DNA from 3 places in the Micromonospora sp. NBC_01405 genome. Region 3 is predicted to be linked to each of the others. Evidence: riboswitches for the same ligand, from Rfam matches in the RefSeq annotation. Region 3 holds a riboswitch; each other region holds the start of a gene.
What was found. Region 3 has a riboswitch for cobalamin ahead of OG559_RS23035 ((2Fe-2S) ferredoxin domain-containing protein). Riboswitches for the same ligand answer to the same signal wherever they lie in the genome.
Positions count from the first base shown of each region.

Region 1 (5,855 bases), 3.1 Mb from region 3:
GAAGCTCTGGGCGGCGACCAGGCCGGCGGGCGGCGAGGTGATCTTCGTGGTCGGCGGCAGGTCGTCGAAGCTGAAGGTCTCGATCTTCTTGACGGCCTTCGAGGCATCGCTCTGGCCGTTGTTACCGAACGTCTTCGCCTGGACCTGGTATTCGCCGACGGGGAGCGACACGGTGAGGGACCACGAGGTCGAGGCGGTGTTCACCGCTGCGACCGTCGCGTTGATGCTGTTGGCGGCGCCCCACGTCGTGAGGTCGTCCTGCAGGTACTTCTTGGAACCCCGGTTCTGGATCTCGATACCGACCTTGGTGACGCCGGCCGGAGAGGTCGCCTGCCCGCCGAGCGCGAACGGCGCGTTGGCCTGCTTGACCGCCCCCTCGATGGGCGTGACGATCGTCGTGTCGACCGGCGAGGGCGCCGGTGCCTGGGTGAGGTCGAAGAACCCGACCCGCCCCACCGGCAGGCCGCCCTTGGTGTTGCCGTCGCCACCGACGAAGAGGCCGCGCGGGGTGGCCAGCATCGCCTTCTCCCCTTCGTACGAGCTGGAACCCGGGTTCCACTCGATCGCCGTGCCCGTGGCCGGGTCGAGCGCGCCGAGGTGGTCACGGCGGACCACCTGGTCGCCGAGACCGTAGCCGCTCAGGCCCTGGCCCGTGCCGTACCCGACGTTGTCCAGGCCGGGCCACGGGACGTTGGAGGTCGGCGATTCCTGCCAACTGAAGTGGCCGCCGACGTACACGGCCGTCTCGGTGATGGCGACCGAGTAGATGCTGTCGAAGTGACGCGACACCCAGGTCGGCTCGACGTGGTCGGCGCCGGTCACCGGGAACGCGATCGCCGTGTCGTTGATCGGCGGGCGGTCGCCTCCCGAACCGCTGGTGACGACGAAGTAGGAGTCGTCCGGCGCGACGTCACCGGCGAAGACCCGCTGGATGCCGCCGACGAAGGAGAGGTTGTCCTCCCACAGGCGGGTGCGCCACGGCAGGAGGGCCTTGGTGGCGGTGTCGACGAGACCGACGCCGTAGCGGTCCTGGCCGGCGATCTGACGACCGGTGTGGATGACCAGCAGTTTGCTGCCGTTGTGCGTCAGCTTGAGCTGCTGCACGGTGAGCATGCCGCCGACGCCGATGCCGCCGGACAGGGGCAGGTTGAATCCGCTGTCGACCGCCCCCGTCGTCGGGTTGAGCGCGACCAGCCCGGTGCGGTTCACGCTGTTCACCTTCGTGAACTGGCCGCCCACGTACACCGCGGTGCTGCTCACGGCCAGAGCGGTCGCGCGCCCGTTCCCCTGCGCGGTGAACGCCGCGATCGGAGCGCCGGTGACCGGGTCGAGCCGTACGATCTTGCGCTTCGTCAGGCCACCGACCGTGTTGAACGAGCCGGCGACATAGAGCGACGAGCCGTCCGGCGAGGCCTCGACGGCCTCGACGGATCCGTCGAACGTCGGCTGGAAGCCGGTGTCGATCAGGCCTGTGTCGATGTTGTAAGAAGCCAGCGACGGCTGCGCCACCGGCGTCCCGCCGACGTTGGCGATCGCGGTGAAGGAGCCGGCGATGAAGACCCGGTTGCCGATCACCTCGATGTCGGTGATCTCGCCGTCGGTGATCCTCGGTACGTCATTGCGCGGCGTGCTGGGAACCAGCCCGGTGTGTCCCGGCACCGACAGTGCCGCAGCCGTGCGGACGGCCGTGCGGGTCGCATCGCCGCCGATCGTTCTTGTAGCGGCGCGAGCGCTGGTGCTCGCGACCTCGTCGGCGGCACTGTCCTGCACAGTGCCCGCAGCCGCCGGTTGGCCTGTCAACAACACAGCCCCGGCGACCAGACCCGCGATGGCGCGGCTCCGAACGTGCATCGAGACAACCCCCTGTAAAACGCCTGAATCGCGTCGCCGGGTCGATTCCCGGCAACGTCCATCCCTGGCGTGCCGGAAGTCACCGTAGGAGGTCGCCATCCCTTGTGTACGGACGCCCGTCGGAAACCCGACCGGTCGACATCTGTTCCGGTCCTACCGGCCGGGTCCGCCGTCCTTGGATCCAGACCCGCCCCACCAATCGGCTCGGTCGCTCTGTGAAGGAATCGACGAGGCTTCACCGCCGTGGCAGCCGACACGCCCGGACTCGACATGTGGGGTGTGACAACGCCGTAGTCCCTATATATGGTGTCGACCGTAGCTGGTTCGGCCGCTCATCCGGGGCGGTCGAGGCAAGAGGGAACCCGGTGGAAATCCGGGACTGCCCCGCAGCGGTGAGTGGGAACGACCGCCGTCATCAGCACTGGGCCGCCAGCGGCCTGGGAAGCGACGGCCAGTAGAAGACCGGCGAGCCCGGTCACGCCCGCGAGTCCGAAGACCTGCCAGCGCGCCGCGCACCCATACCGGGGTGGGCGGCGGTCCGAGGCCGCGTGGGACGGCCGACGCCACCTGACCCGCGCCCCGCCGGCGTGACGTCCGCCGGTGTCTGTCTCCACGCGCCCGAAGGCCATCAGGTCTCGAGCCCGCGAGGAGTGAGTGGTGGCAGTCACCGAGGTTGTCCCGGCCGATGGCATGGTGGCCGACGAGGCAGCCCTACCGGGCCCGCGGCGGACGCAGATGCGCGTCCGTAAGCGCGACGGCGGCACCGAACCGGTCGATGTCAACAGGATCGTCGGAGCGGTCGAGCGGTGGACGGTCGGCCTCGCCGACGTCGACCCGTTGCGGGTGGCGACGCGGACGATCAGCGGCCTGTACGACGGCGCGACGACCGCCGAGCTGGACCGGCTGTCCATCCAGACCGCGGCCGAGATGATCGGTGAGGAGCCGCAGTACTCGCGGCTGGCCGCCCGCCTGCTGGGTGGCTACATCGACAAGGAGGTCCGCAGGCAGGGCATCGGGTCGTTCAGCGAGGCGATCCGACGGGGCCACGTCGAGGGCCTCATCGGCGACGGCACCGCCGCGTTCGTCGCCGCCAACGCCACCCAGCTCGATGACGCCGTCGACCCCCACGGTGACCTGCGGTTCGAGTACTTCGGGCTGCGCACGGTCCACGACCGGTACCTGCTGCGCCACCCGACGAGCCGGCTGGTGGTGGAGACCCCGCAGTACTGGTTGCTGCGGGTGGCCTGCGGCCTGTCCCACGCCCCGGACGAGGTGATCGAGTTCTACCGGTTGATGTCGAGCCTGGCGTACCTGCCGAGTTCGCCGACGTTGTTCAACTCCGGCACCCGGCACACCCAGATGTCCTCCTGCTACCTGGTCGACTCCCCGCGCGACGAACTGGACTCGATCTACCAGCGGTACGCGCAGGTGGCGAACCTGTCGAAGTTCGCCGGCGGCATCGGCATCGCGTTCTCCCGGGTCCGGTCGCGGGGCGCGCTGATCCGGGGCACCAACGGGCAGTCCAACGGGATCGTGCCGTGGCTGCGGACGCTGGACGCCTCGGTGGCGGCGGTCAACCAGGGCGGCCGGCGTAAGGGCGCGGCCTGCGTCTACCTGGAGCCGTGGCATCCGGACATCGAGGAGTTCCTGCAACTGCGGGACAACACCGGTGAGGACGCCCGGCGCACCCACAACCTGAACCTGGCCAACTGGGTCCCGGACGAGTTCATGCGCCGGGTGGAGGCCGACGGGATGTGGTCGCTGTTCGACCCGGACGTGGTGCCGGAGCTGCCGGACCTGTGGGGGGACGAGTTCGACGCGGCGTACCGGGCGGCCGAGGCGCAGGGCCGGTACGTGCGGCAGGTGCCGGCGCGGGAGCTGTACGGGCGGATGATGCGGACCCTCGCGCAGACCGGCAACGGGTGGATGACGTTCAAGGACGCCGCGAACCGGTTGTGCAACCAGACCGCCGAGCCCGGCAACGTGGTGCACCTGTCCAACCTGTGTACCGAGATCGTCGAGGTGTCCAGCGACGCCGAGACCGCCGTGTGCAACCTCGGCTCGGTCAACCTCGCCGCCCACCTCGCCGACGGCGGCATCGACTGGGAACGGCTGCGCGCCACCGTCCGCACCGCCGTGACGTTCCTCGACCGGGTCATCGACATCAACTACTACCCGACCCCGCAGGCCGCGGCGAGCAACCCCCGCTGGCGACCGGTCGGCCTCGGCCTGATGGGCCTGCAGGACGTGTTCTTCGCCCTGCGGCTGCCGTTCGACTCCCCGGAAGCCCGGGAGCTGTCCACCCGGATCAGCGAGGAGCTGTACCTGACCGCCCTGGAGACCTCCGCCGACCTGGCGGAACGCCTCGGAGCCCACCCGGCCTTCGCCGAGACCCGGGCGGCACGCGGCCAGCTCCAGCCGGACCTGTGGGGCGTCACGGGCAGCCAGGCGCAGCGCTGGGGGGCGCTGCGGGAGCGCGTCGCCGCGCACGGCCTGCGCAACTCGCTGCTGGTGGCGATCGCCCCGACCGCCACCATCGCCTCCATCGCCGGCTGCTACGAGTGCATCGAGCCGCAGGTGTCCAACCTGTTCAAGCGCGAGACCCTGTCCGGGGAGTTCCTCCAGGTCAACACCGCTCTCGTACGCGAACTGAAGGCCCGCGGCCTGTGGACCGACCAGGTCCGCTCGGCGATCAAGCGCGCCGAGGGATCGGTGCAGGGCATCACGGAACTGCCGGCGGAGGTCCGGCAGCTGTTCCGTACGGCCTGGGAGTTGCCGCAGCGGGCGCTGATCGACCTGGCCGCCGCCCGCGCCCCGTTCATCGACCAGTCACAGTCGCTGAACCTGTTCCTCGCCGCTCCGACGATCGGCAAGCTCTCCTCGATGTACCTGTACGCCTGGAAGGCGGGGCTGAAGAGCACCTACTACCTGCGGTCCCGCCCCGCCACCCGGATCCAGCAGGCCACGGTCGCACCCGTCGGCCCGGTCAGCGCCGTAGGCCCGGTTGGTGTCGTCGGTCCGGTTGGTGTCGTCGCGCCGGCGGTGACCGTCGACGAGGCGGTGGCCTGCTCCCTGGAGAACCCCGAGTCGTGCGAGGCCTGCCAGTGACCGCCCCGACCGACGCCACCGCCACCGACCCGAGGACCACACACATGCTGCTCGACCCGGGGATGGACCTCACCCTCCGTCCGATGCGCTACCCGCACTTCTTCGACCGGTTCCGCGACGCCATCCGCAACACCTGGACCGTGGAGGAGGTCGACCTGCACGCCGACCTCGCCGACCTCGACCGGCTCTCCCCGGCGGAACGGCACCTGGTGAGCCGCCTCGTCGCGTTCTTCGCCACCGGCGACACCATCGTCGCCAACAACCTGGTGCTGAACCTCTATCAGCACGTCAACTCGCCGGAGGGCCGGCTCTACCTGTCGCGGCAACTGTTCGAGGAGGCCGTGCACGTCCAGTTCTACCTGAACCTGCTCGACACGTACGTGCCCGACGAGGCCGAGCGGTTCGCCGCGTTCGACGCCATCGAGAACATTCCCTCGATCCGGCGTAAGGCCGAATTCTGCTTCCGCTGGATCGACTCCCTCCAGGACCTGCGGGAGCTGCGCTCGAAGCAGGACCGGCGGGTGTTCCTGCTCAACCTGATCTGTTTCGCCGCCTGCATCGAGGGGCTGTTCTTCTACGGGGCCTTCGCCTACGTCTACTTCCTGCGCTCCCGGGGACTGCTGCACGGCCTGGCATCCGGCACCAACTGGGTGTTCCGCGACGAGTCCATGCACATGGCCTTCGCCTTCGACGTGGTCGACACCGTCCGCCGCGAGGAACCGGACCTGTTCGACGACGACCTCGCAGACCAGGTACGTCTGATGCTCACCGAGGCCGTCGAGTGCGAGGTCCAGTTCGCCGAGGACCTGCTCGGCCACGGCGTGTCCGGGATGTCCCTGGCCGACATGCGCCAGTACCTCCAGCACGTCGCCGATCGGCGGCTCGCGCAGCTCGGC
Region 1 is NZ_CP109532.1:2,198,824-2,204,678, reverse strand. Features, by position in the region: gene OG559_RS08690 (hypothetical protein) at 1-1,851, opposite strand, end outside; cobalamin riboswitch at 2,155-2,371, shown strand; gene OG559_RS08685 (ribonucleoside-diphosphate reductase subunit alpha) at 2,542-4,959, shown strand; gene OG559_RS08680 (ribonucleotide-diphosphate reductase subunit beta) at 5,004-5,855, shown strand, end outside.
Region 1: another riboswitch for cobalamin. It lies ahead of OG559_RS08685 (ribonucleoside-diphosphate reductase subunit alpha); the one in region 3 lies ahead of OG559_RS23035 ((2Fe-2S) ferredoxin domain-containing protein).

Region 2 (5,855 bases), 2.7 Mb from region 3:
CGCTGGTCGGGTCGGTGGCCCTGATCATCGCGGCGAGCCCGGCGGCGGCCAGCGCGGCGACGGTGCTGGCCGGCCCGTACCCGACGGTGGCGCAGCCGGCCGTCGCCGCGGCGGCCCCGATGGCCCGGCCGGTCAGCGCGACGCTTCCGGTCGGCGCGCGGACGGCGCCGCCGGTCGTGGTCACCACGGCGGCCCAGCTCCCCGAGCCGGTGGAGCCGACGGTGTATCGGGTGGCGAAGGGCGACTACCTGGGCGAGATCTCCGAGCGCTACCTCGACGACTTCGACCGGTACCGGGACGTGGCGAAGCTGAACCGGCTGCACGACCCCGACCGGATCCGCCCGGGACAGCTCATCAGGCTGCCCGACGGTGCGGGCGACGCCGGGGCCCGTACGCACGCCACCGGCCGGCTGGTGGTCCGGCCCACGGCCCCCGCCCCCGGCGGCGCGGTCACTCCCCCGCCTGCGACCCCGGCCACCCCGCCGGCCGCCGAAGCTCCCGCGACCCCGGCGGCGACCCCGGCGGCGACGCCGCCGCCGGCCACCCGCCCGGCACCCGCGCCGTCGGCCACCCAGCCGTCGGCCGAGTCGACCCGCGGCAGCCAGCAGGTGGCCCAGCCGCCCTCCGGGCCGCAGCCGGCGATGGCCGCCGGGGCGTCCCGGGCGAGCGAGGAGGACCAGGTGAACCGTCCGCTCGCGGTCTCGGCGGTGCTCGCCGTGGCCAGCATCGTCGGGGCGCAGATCGGCGCGGTCCTCGGGCTGCGCCGCCGGCCGGGCATCGCCCGGGCCGCCGCCGGCGCGCGGGCCCTGGTCTCCGGCCGGCACCGCCGAAACTGACGCCGGCCGCCCCCACCTCGCCCCCGCCCCGCCTCCCCTGCGCGCACTTTCACGGAATGTGTGGCCATGGCGCGCGCCGATGCCACACATTCGGGGAAAGTGCGCGCAGAGCGGGCAGGACGGGCCCGGCGGGGCGACGGGAGCGGGGCGACGGGCGGCGCGGGAGCGGAAAGCTCAGGGCAGCCGGGCCTGCAACATCCCGTCGACCACCCGGGTCGGCAGGATCTGCTGGTCGTTCCCGGACGGCCCGTGCATGACCTCGCCGCCGTTGAGCCGGAACGCGCTGCCGTGCCACGGGCAGACCACGCAGGCGTGCCCGTCGATCTCGGCGACCTCGCCCTCGCCGAGCGGACCGCCCTGGTGCGGGCAGTGTTCCAGCATCACGGTGACCTCGTCGCCGTGCCGGTAGAGGATGACCGAGACGTCGTCCACCTCGCGGGTGACCAGCTTCCGCTGCGGCAGCGTGGCCATGTCCACGAGCGCGTGCCAGCCGTCGCTGATCCGGTTCAGCTCGGACACGCTCTGGTTGACCTGGGCCCCCTGCTTGTACGCCAGGTGCCCCCCGAGGTAGGCCCCCGCGCTCGCCGCGGTCAGCCCGAGGTACGCCAGCGCCCGCCCGGTCCCGTGCCGCCCACTCAGCCGGGCGGCCAGCGAGCCCGTGTACAGGGCCAGGCCGACGGTGTTGGAGGCGGCGTGCACCAGGCCGACCCGCCGCTGGTCCCGGGTGAGGGCCGCCCAGTCGTTCAGCCCGGCGACCGCCGCCGGGAGGGCGCCGACCGTGCCCAGCCCGACCAGCGTGGTGGCCGCCCGACGCTGACCGGGCATGAGGTCCAGCACGGCGGCGCTGATCCAGGCGCCCACCGGCACCTGCACCAGCGCCGGGTGCAGCGGATGCCCGAGGAAGACGCCGTGCAGCAGGTCGCGCACCCGCTGCGGGCGGATGGTGGCCTGGACGGCGCGCTGCAACCGGTCCCCGACCCGGTCCAGCGCCGAGTTCTGTTCGATTCTCGTCAAGAGTGCCCGCATCCCGTCCGGCTTCCCGGCAGGAGCGGTCGCAAACCGGTCGGCGGTGACGAGCTTGTCGCCGTACGTGTCAACCGGCCGTCCGGGGACGCGGCCGACACCGCCGCCGGACCCGCACGTCACCGGCCCGGGTGCCGGCGGCGGGGTCCCCGCGCTGCCACCGGCCAGCAGCGCGGGGCCCGGCGACTATTGCCAGGGGCCGCTGCGGCAGATGAACCTATCGGTGTCGCTGTACTGGGTCACGCTGCCGTCGAAGTAGCTGTAGCTGACCCGCACCTGCAGGCCGATGTTGGAGAAGGGGCAGCTGGCGAAGAGGGTCGGTCCGGCGCTCGTAAAGGTCCCGACGCTGCCGGAGTACCAGGTGACCGTCCAGGTCGTCGTGCCGGTGCTGGTGGCGTCGCAGTAGAACTGCGACCCGCCGGACTCACAGAAGGGCGCGGGGGCGCTGGCCAGGGCCGGGGTGGCTACGGCGGCGGTCAGGCCGAGGGTGGTGAGGACGGAGGCGAGCAGGACCCTGACGGTGGCACGCATGAAGATCCTCCCGAGCGTAGCGGGTTGGGTACCGAGGGTGAACACCACGCTATCTCAGCAATCGAGGTTCATGAATCGGCCGTTCGCCGGTGGGTTACCGCCCAACGGTCGTGGTGCACCGCCTCGGCGAGAGGACGCTTCCGCCGCCATCCGTGCCGTTCCAGGTCTGGCACGGTCGCCAGGTGGCTGACCGGCCCGAGGCAGAGCCACGCCACCGGCCGGATGCCGTCCGGAATGCCGAGCAGCCCGGCCAGGAACGGCTCCCGGTAGAAGGAGACCCAGCCGACGCCGATCCCCTCGGCGGTGGCGGCGAGCCACAGGTTCTGGATGGCCAGGCAGACCGAGTAGAGGCCGGCGTCGGCGATGGCGTGCCGCCCGAGGACGGCCGGGCCGCCCCGCGCCGGGTCGTAGGTGACCACGATCGACAGGGTCGACTCCAGCACTCCGTCGATCTTGATCCGGGCGAACCGCTCGGCCGCCTCGCCGTCGAGGGTGGCGGCGAACGTATCCCGTTCGACCTGGACGTGCTCGTGGAACCGGCGGCGGGTTTCGGCGTCCCGGACCAGGACGAAGTCCCACGGTTGCGAGTATCCGACGCTGGGCGCGGCGTGCGCCGCGTCGAGGATCCGGTGCAGGGTGTCCGCCGGCACCGGCTCTCCGGTGAACTCGGCCCGGACGTCCCGGCGGCGGTGGATGGTGTCGTAGATGTCCACAGGCAGGCTCCCGCTGCGCTCGGCCCACCGCTGCGGTGGGCACCCGACGCGAGGCCGGTCTTCGGACTCCCGGATCGACGCCCGACCGTCCGCCTTCCCAGCCGTGCGGCCAGTGGCTGCGCGTGACGCGCGTGGACGGCGGCTCCCCGGTCACCGCGGCGGGCCCGTGCCGGATTCCCACCGGCTTCCCGATTCTCCCCGCAGACGCGGGGCACCTCACATGATCGTGCCGCCGCCGATGCTAGCGCCGCGCGCGTGCGCCGTCGGGACGGACGGGCCGCTACGGTCGATGTCGGGGTGTCCACCACCACCCCGAGGGCCGGCCCGCCGGCCACCTCGGCATGCACCGCCAGCCCGGCGGCCCGCAGCCGAGGGTCAAGCCGTCCGACCAGGAGGGACGCCAATGGGGGTACGGGTCGAACGCGCCGGGGCCGTGACCACGGTGATCCTGGACCGGCCGGCTGCCCGCAACGCCGTCGACGGGTCGACCGCCCGGGCCCTGGCCGACGCGTTCCGCGCCTTCGATGCCGACCCGGAGGCGGCGGTGGCCGTGCTCTGGGGAGCGGGCGGGACGTTCTGCGCCGGGGCGGACCTGAAGGCGATCGGCACCCCCGGCGGCAACCGGGTCGAGCCCGACGGCGACGGCCCGATGGGCCCGACGCGGATGCGACTGTCCAAGCCGGTGATCGCGGCGATCTCCGGGTACGCCGTGGCCGGCGGGCTGGAACTGGCCCTCTGGTGCGACCTGCGGGTGGCCGAGTCCGACGCGGTGCTCGGGGTCTTCTGCCGGCGCTGGGGGGTGCCGCTGGTCGACGGGGGGACCTTCCGGCTGCCCAGGCTGATCGGCGAGAGCCGGGCGATGGACCTGATCCTCACCGGCCGACCGGTGCCGGCCGAGGAGGCGTACGCGATGGGTCTGGTGAACCGGCTGGTCGCGCCGGGTGAGGCCCGGGTGGAGGCCGAGCGGCTGGCCGCCGGGATCGCCCGCCACCCGCAGACCTGCCTGCGCAATGACCGGGCGGCGGTGCTGGCCGGCGCCAACCTGACCGAGCCGGAGGCCTTCGCGGTCGAGCTGGCCCACGGCGCGGAGTCGCTGGCGGCCGACGCGGCGGCGGGTGCGGCCCGCTTCGCCGCGGGCGCCGGCCGGCACGGCGCACCCGCGTCTCCCTGACCGGCCACACCGCACCCGCCCCCTGACCGTCAGCACCGCACCGGCACGACCTCGTGCTCGTCGGACGATCAGGGAGCCACCGGCGCTACCTCAGGTTGCGCAGGGCGTCCTCGATGGCGCGGTGGAACGTCGGATACGCGTAGATCATGTTCCGGAGCTGGGGCAGCGGGACCGCCGCGTGCACCGCCACCACCAGGCCCGACAGCACCTCGCCGCCGGCCGGGCCGACCGAGGTCGCGCCGACCAGGACGCCCCGGTCGGCGTCGGCGACCAGCTTGATCAGTCCGTCGGCCTGGTGGATCCAGCCCCGGGTGGACGAGCCGAGCCGGCTAACGCCGACCTGCACGTTGATGCCGCGCTCGCGGGCCTGCCGCTCGGTCAGCCCGACCGCGCCCACCTCGGGGTCGGTGAAGGTGACCCGGGGCAGCGCCCGGTAGTCGGCGTGCGGCACGCCGCCGGCGATCCCGGCCCCCGCCGTGCTCGCCGCGCCGCCGACCACGCTGGCGGTGCCGCTGGCGTCCGGGCCGGACCGCGCCCGCCGGACGTGGTCGAGCACGTCGGCGACCACGATGGCCGCCTGGTACATGGCGATGTGGGTGAACGCGCCCTCGCCGGTCAGGTCACCGACCGCCCAGAGGCCCTCGGCGGCGCGCATCCGGTCGTCGACGGCGAGGTATCGCTGGGACGGGTCCACCCCGACGCCGTCCAGCCCCAACTCGTCGAGGTGCGCCCGCCGGCCGGTCACCACCAGCAGCTTCTCGGCGGTGAACTCGACGCCGCCGGCCGCTCCCAGGGTGAACGCCCGCCCGTCGTGGTCGACCCGCTCGGCCTTCACCCCGGTGGAGATCCGCACCCCGTCCGCGCGCAGCGCGGCGGCGGCCACCTCGGACGCCTCGGGCTCCTCGACGGCGAGCACCCGGTCCGCCGCCTCGACCACCGTCACCGCCACCCCGAACCGGGCGAAGACCTGGGCCAGCTCCAGCCCGATCGCGCCGCCGCCGAGGACGAGCAGCGACCCGGGCAGCTCCTCGACCTCGACGGCCTGGTGGTTCGTCCAGTACGGGGTGTCGGCGAGCCCGGCGATCGGTGGCACGGAGGGCCGGGTGCCGGTGCCGAGCACGATCCCGTGCCGGGCCTGGAAGACCTGGTCGCCGACGCGTACCCGGCCGGGGCCGTCGAGCCGGCCGCTGCCGCGCACGAACCGGCCGCCCTTGCCGGTGAACCGTTCCACCGCGACCCGGTCGTCCCAGGTGTCGGTGGCCTCCGCGCGGATCCGCTTCGCCACCGGCGCCCAGTCCGGCTGGACCTGGGCCGTGCCGGCGAACTCGTTGACCCGCCGGGCCTCGGCGATCGCGTTCGCCGCCCGGATCATCATCTTGCTCGGGATGCACCCCCAGTAGGGGCACTCCCCGCCGACCAGGCTCCGCTCGATGCCGACGACGTCGAGGCCCGCCTCGGCGAGGCGCCCGGCCACCTCCTCGCCGCCGACGCCGAGCCCGACCACGACCACGTCCACGACCACGTCCACCAGTTCCGGTTCCACCATGCCGCCAGCATTCCGCACCGCGCCACCGCCCCGCA
Region 2 is NZ_CP109532.1:2,580,861-2,586,715, forward strand. Features, by position in the region: gene OG559_RS10600 (LysM peptidoglycan-binding domain-containing protein) at 1-836, shown strand, start outside; gene OG559_RS10605 (DUF2231 domain-containing protein) at 1,011-1,862, opposite strand; gene OG559_RS10610 (hypothetical protein) at 2,046-2,390, opposite strand; gene bluB (5,6-dimethylbenzimidazole synthase) at 2,459-3,103, opposite strand; cobalamin riboswitch at 3,138-3,337, opposite strand; gene OG559_RS10620 (crotonase/enoyl-CoA hydratase family protein) at 3,507-4,274, shown strand; gene OG559_RS10625 (dihydrolipoyl dehydrogenase family protein) at 4,360-5,817, opposite strand.
Region 2: another riboswitch for cobalamin. It lies ahead of bluB (5,6-dimethylbenzimidazole synthase); the one in region 3 lies ahead of OG559_RS23035 ((2Fe-2S) ferredoxin domain-containing protein).

Region 3 (5,855 bases):
GGCGGCGACCATGTGCGCGTCCGTCAGGATCGGCGCCCCCGCATCGAGCGCCGCCCGGGCCGCCGCCACGAGACCGGGGTGGATCACCAGGTCCCGCGTCAGGTCGGTCTGCCCGCACGCGTGGATCATCCGCACCGCGACCCTCTCGGCGTCGGCCGGGACACGCGACAGGTCGGCCTCGGCGCGGATGGTGGCGAACGAGTCGGCGTAGATCGCCGCGCCGTCGGTGACGTAGTCGTAGCGGCGCGTCGGTGGGGCGAGAGTCATGCATTCTCCAGATCGGGGACGAGCAGGGTGCGCCGTGGCGTGACGACGAGGTCGCCGGCACCGAGGGCGCGGACCTCGTCCATGAGGCGAGCATCCACCCGGCCGTCGGGCACCGCGAGGTGCAGCGCGACACGGCCGTCGTCCTGCACGATCCTGCCAAGCGGGGGCGGCGGCGTGCTCACCCGGGTCCCCGCGGCACGCTCGAGCGCGGCGCCCAGCACTGCCGCGCCGGAGCCGGGCAGCTCGTCGACGTGCCAGGGAGAGCTCGGTTCGCTACCGGCGAGCTCGGCGAACCGCACGGCGAGTCTCGTCAGCGCCGCAGCGGCCTCGTCCAGCGGGACGACCGGTCCCCACGACGTCCCGGCGCGCAACTGCGCGGTGCCCGTGTCGAGCGCCACGAGACCGAGGTCCAGGTCGCGCTCGACCAGGTCGCCGCGGCCGTCGTCGAGCACGAACAGGAACCGGCCGGTCAGCGCGCCGAGCAGGGGCTCCGCGCACAGCCGGGCGTCGAGGTCAGCGCTCACCGGACGCAGGTCGGCGCGGCCACCGCTGCGCCCGGTGAGTGGTGAAGCCAAGATGTTGCGCACCCGCTCGTGCGACGCCGACGGCACGAGCCCGGTGGCCATGACCGCGTCCACGACCGCGTCCGGCAGGCGCCCGTCGTCGTGCTCGATGCCGCGCACCTGGAGGTTGGCGCGGCTGGTCAGGTGGACCGCGCGGTCGCCGTGCTCACGCGCCACCCGGACGAGTGCGCCGAGCGCCTCGGTCGTCACGGCGCCACCGGGGACGCGCACCCGGACGAGCGCGCCGTCGTCGGCGATCCAGGGGCGCAGCAGACCGGGACACAGGTCACGGCGGGTCCTCTCGGTCACGGCGCCATCGTGCCAGAGCCCGTCTCGGGCGCCGCCGGTCGGCGGTGCTACGTTCGTCATGCCAGCCAAACTCAGCCATGAGCCAGGGAACCCGGTGAGAGTCCGGGACTGACGCGCAGCGGTGAGGGTGACGGGCGGAGCACGACGCCACTGGACCAACGGTCTGGGAAGGCGCTCCGTCCGGTTGATCCCAAGTCCGAAGACCTGCTGGCCGCAGACCCCGTCTGCGACACCTGCCCATCCAGGCCTCGCGCACAGGCCTCCGGACGAAGGAAGACCGTCGTGTCTCGTCATCCTCGCTCGCACCAGACCGGATCCTCCCACCAGGTTCTGCCCAACTGGCTCGTCTGCTCCTGACGTCGTGAGCGTCCTCGTCCACGTCGCGACCGCGCTGCCGGACGCCGCCCGATCAGCGGTGCTGCGCCGGGGGGCCGAGGCCGCCGGTGCCCGTCTGGCATTCCTGCAGGGCGGCGAGCCGACACTCACCCACGTGCTCGACCTGGTGCACGCCGCCGGCGTCCGAGAGGTTCGCCTCGAGCCGGTGAGCACCGACGACCTGACCTACGCCCGCTCGTGGGTGGGACGCGTCGCCGGCCACTGGCACCGCCAGCAGATCGACCCGCCGGTCATCCGGTTCGGAGAGCGGACCATCACCGGCCGCGAGGCGCCGTTGTCGTCACCGGCCTGGGACGCGCCCCCGCCGTACCGGCACCATCTGCTGCTGTGCCGTGGCCCGCGCTGCAGCGCCCGAGGTGCGGACGAGACCTACCGCGCGCTCGTCGGCGCGCTCGTCGAGCACCGGCTCACCGACTCCGACGTCCTCATGGCGCAGACCGGGTGCTTGTTCCCGTGCAATCACGGCCCCGTGGCCGTCGTCCACCCCGACGGCGCCTGGTACGGGCCGGTACGACCCGGCGACGCGGCACGGCTGGTCCGCGAGCATCTCTGCGCCGGTCGCCCGGTCGACGGCCTGCGCCTCGGCTCCCGGACCATCTCCACCGAAGGAGAAGCATGACCCGCATCGCTCTCATGTCCACGTCGGACACCGACCTGTTGTCGGCGCGTGCCAGCGGCTCGGACTACACCTGGGCCAACCCTGTCCGGGTGACCGACGAGCGCCGCGACGCCCTGACCGCCGAGGCGGACCTGGTCGTGCTGCGCGTGCTCGGCTCACCCGAGGACGTGCGGGACGTCGCCGCCCTTGTGCGCGACGCCGGGTGTCCCCTGGTCGTCCTCGGCGGGGAGCGGACGCCGAACGCCGCACTCATGGAGCTGTCAACCGTGCCGATCGGCGTGTGCGCCGAGGCACACCGCTACCTCGCCGAGGGAGGCGCGGAGAACCTGGGTCAGCTGCACGCCTTTCTCTCCGACACGGTGCTGCTGACCGGCGAGGGCTTCGAGCCGCCGGCCGTTCTGCCCGAGTGGGGCGTCGGCCGGCAGGCAGCCGGGAGCGATGTGCCACGGATCGGCGTCCTGTACTACAGGGCTCACGAGGTGAGCGGCAACAACGCGTTCGCGCACGAGCTCGCCGACGCGATCGACGCGACCGGCAAGGCCGTCGGCGTGCCGATCTTCGTCTCCTCGCTGCGGGCGGCGCCCGACGAGCTGTTCACCGAGCTCGCCACGCTCGGCGCGATCATCGTCACCGTACTCGCCGCCGGCGGCTCCAAGCCCGCCACCGCCAGCGCCGGCGGCGACGACGAGTCCTGGAACGTCGAGCGGCTGCGCGCCTTGGACGTCCCCGTGCTGCAGGCACTGGCGCTCACCTCCAGCAAGGCCGACTGGGAGGCATCCGACGACGGCGTCACCCCGCTCGACTCCGCGACCCAGATCGCCATCCCCGAGTTCGACGGCCGGCTCATCACCGTCCCGTTCTCGTTCAAGGAGGTCGACGCCGACGGTCTGCCGCGCTACCAGACCGACGCCGAGCGGTGCGACCGCGTCGCGGGCATCGCGGTGAACCACGCGCGGCTCCGACACGTTCCACCGGCCGAGCGCAAGGTGGCCCTTGTCCTGTCGGCCTACCCGACCAAGCACAGCCGCATCGGCAACGCCGTCGGCCTCGACACGCCCGTATCGGCGATCCGGCTGCTGCGCGCGATGCGCGACGCCGGCTACGACCTCGGCGCGCCCGGCGAGATCCCCGGGCTCGACCCGCTCCCGCCGGTCGAGGGGGAGGACCCCGACACGACGGCCGGCAACGCGCTCATCCATGCGCTGATCGAGGCCGGTGGCCAGGACGAGGAGTGGCTCACGCAGGCCCAGCTCAGCGAGTCGCACGTGCGTATCGGCCGCGACGACTACCTGCGCTGGACCGCGCACCTGCCGGACGAGCTTCGTGACGCCATGGCCGAGACCTGGGGCGAGGCCCCCGGCTCACTGTTCGTCGACGACGCCGGTGACATCGTGCTGGCCACGCTGCGCGCGGGCAACGTCGTCATCCTCATCCAGCCGCCACGCGGCTTCGGTGAGAAGCCGGTCGCGATCTACCACGACCCCGACCTGCCACCGTCGCACCACTACCTGGCGGCGTACCGCTGGCTTGAGCTCGGCTTCGGCGCCGACGCGGTCGTGCATCTGGGCAAGCACGGCTCGATGGAGTGGCTGCCGGGCAAGAACGCCGCGCTCTCGGCCGGGTGCGCCACGGACGCCGCCATCGGCAGCATGCCGCTGATCTACCCGTTCCTCGTCAACGATCCCGGCGAGGGCGCCCAAGCCAAGCGCCGCGCGCACGCCACGATCGTCGATCACCTCGTACCGCCGATGGCGCGCGCCGAGAGCTACGGCGACATCGCCGAGCTCGAGCAGCTGCTCGACGAGCACGCCAACGTCGCGGCCATGGATCCGGCGAAGCTGCCCGCGATCCGCCAGCAGATCTGGACGCTCATGCAGTCCGCGCAGATGCACCGCGACCTCGGGCTGGAGGAGCGACCCGACGACGAGGAGTTCGACGACTTCCTTCTGCACGTCGACGGCTGGCTGTGCGAGATCAAGGACGTCCAGATCCGCGACGGGCTGCACGTGCTGGGCCAGGCGCCGACGGGGGAGGCGCGGGTCAACCTCGTACTCGCCGTGCTCCGCGCCACGCAGGTGTGGGGCGGCCAGAACCGCGCTCTGCCCGGCCTGCGCGCCGCCCTGGGGCTCGCGGAGGACGCCCCTCTCCCCGCGGTCGACGCCGTGGAGGGGCAGGCCCGTGCCCTGGTCGAGGCGATGGAGAAGACCGGCTGGGCCGTCGACGCGATCGACACGCTGCACGACGACCCGGTCGTGCGCGACGTCCTGCGGTTCGCCGCCGAGCAGGTCGTCCCGCGCCTGGCCGCCACCACCGACGAACTGACCAACGTCCTGCACGCGCTCGCCGGCGGTTTCGTCGAGGCCGGGCCGTCCGGCTCCCCGCTGCGCGGACTGGTCAACGTCCTGCCGACCGGTCGCAACTTCTACACCGTCGACCCGCGTGCCGTCCCGTCGCGCCTCGCGTGGGAGACGGGACAGGCGATGGCCGAGTCGCTCGTCGCCCGGCACCTCGCCGAGACCGGCGAACACCCGCGCTCGGTCGGCCTGTCCGTGTGGGGGACGTCCGCCATGCGCACGTCCGGTGACGACGTCGCCGAGGTGCTCGCGCTGCTGGGCGTGCGCCCGACCTGGGATCCGGCCTCGCGACGCGTCAACGGCCTGAAGGTGATCGACCTCGACGAGCTGGGCCGTCCGCGCATCGACGTGACCGTCCGCATCTCGGGCTTCTTCCGCGACGCCTTCCCGCACGTCATCGAGATCCTCGACGACGCCGTGCAGATCGTCGCCGGGCTGGACGAGCCCGACGAGCTCAACTTCGTCCGCGCGCACACCCGCGAGGACCTCGCCGAGCACGGCGACCTGCGGCGGGCCACCACCCGGATCTTCGGCTCGAAGCCTGGCTCGTACGGTGCCGGCATCCTCCAGGTCGTCGAGTCCGGCACGTGGCGCGACGACGCCGACCTGGCCGCGGTCTACACCGCGTGGGGCGGCTTCGCGTACGGCCGAGGGCTCGACGGTGTCGCGGCCACCGACGACATGCGCACCAGCTACAAGCGCATCGTCGTCGCGGCGAAGAACATCGACTCGCGCGAGCACGACATCGCCGACTCCGACGACTACTTCCAGTACCACGGCGGCATGATCGCCACGGTCCGCGCGCTGACCGGCGCCGAGCCGAAGGCGTACGTCGGGGACTCGACCATGCCGGACGCCGTGCGCACCCGCACGCTGCAGGAGGAGACCAACCGCGTCTTTCGCTCACGCGTCGTCAACCCGCGCTGGATTGCGGCGATGCAGCGCCACGGGTACAAGGGCGCGTTCGAGCTCGCCGCGACCGTGGACTACCTGTTCGGCTTCGACGCGACCGCCGGCGTCGTCCACGACTGGATGTACGAGTCTCTGGCCCGCGAGTACGTCCTCGACGAGACGAACCAGGAGTTCATGCGCCGCGCGAACCCCTGGGCGCTGCGTGGCATCGTGGAACGGCTGAACGAGGCTGCTGACCGCGGGCTGTGGTCCGACCCGGACACCGAGATCATGGCGGAGATGGCGCGGGTGTACCTGGAGGTCGAGGGCGACCTGGAGGACGACGCGTGACACGACGCCTCGCGCTCGTCGGGCTGGGCCCGGGCGACCCCGAGCTGGTGACGGCCCAGGCTGCCCGGGTGCTCAACGAGGTCGCCTACTTCCTCGTCGCCGACA
Region 3 is NZ_CP109532.1:5,295,392-5,301,246, forward strand. Features, by position in the region: gene OG559_RS23025 (precorrin-8X methylmutase) at 1-267, opposite strand, end outside; gene OG559_RS23030 (sulfite reductase subunit beta) at 264-1,139, opposite strand; cobalamin riboswitch at 1,185-1,366, shown strand; gene OG559_RS23035 ((2Fe-2S) ferredoxin domain-containing protein) at 1,501-2,154, shown strand; gene cobN (cobaltochelatase subunit CobN) at 2,151-5,750, shown strand; gene cobF (precorrin-6A synthase (deacetylating)) at 5,747-5,855, shown strand, end outside.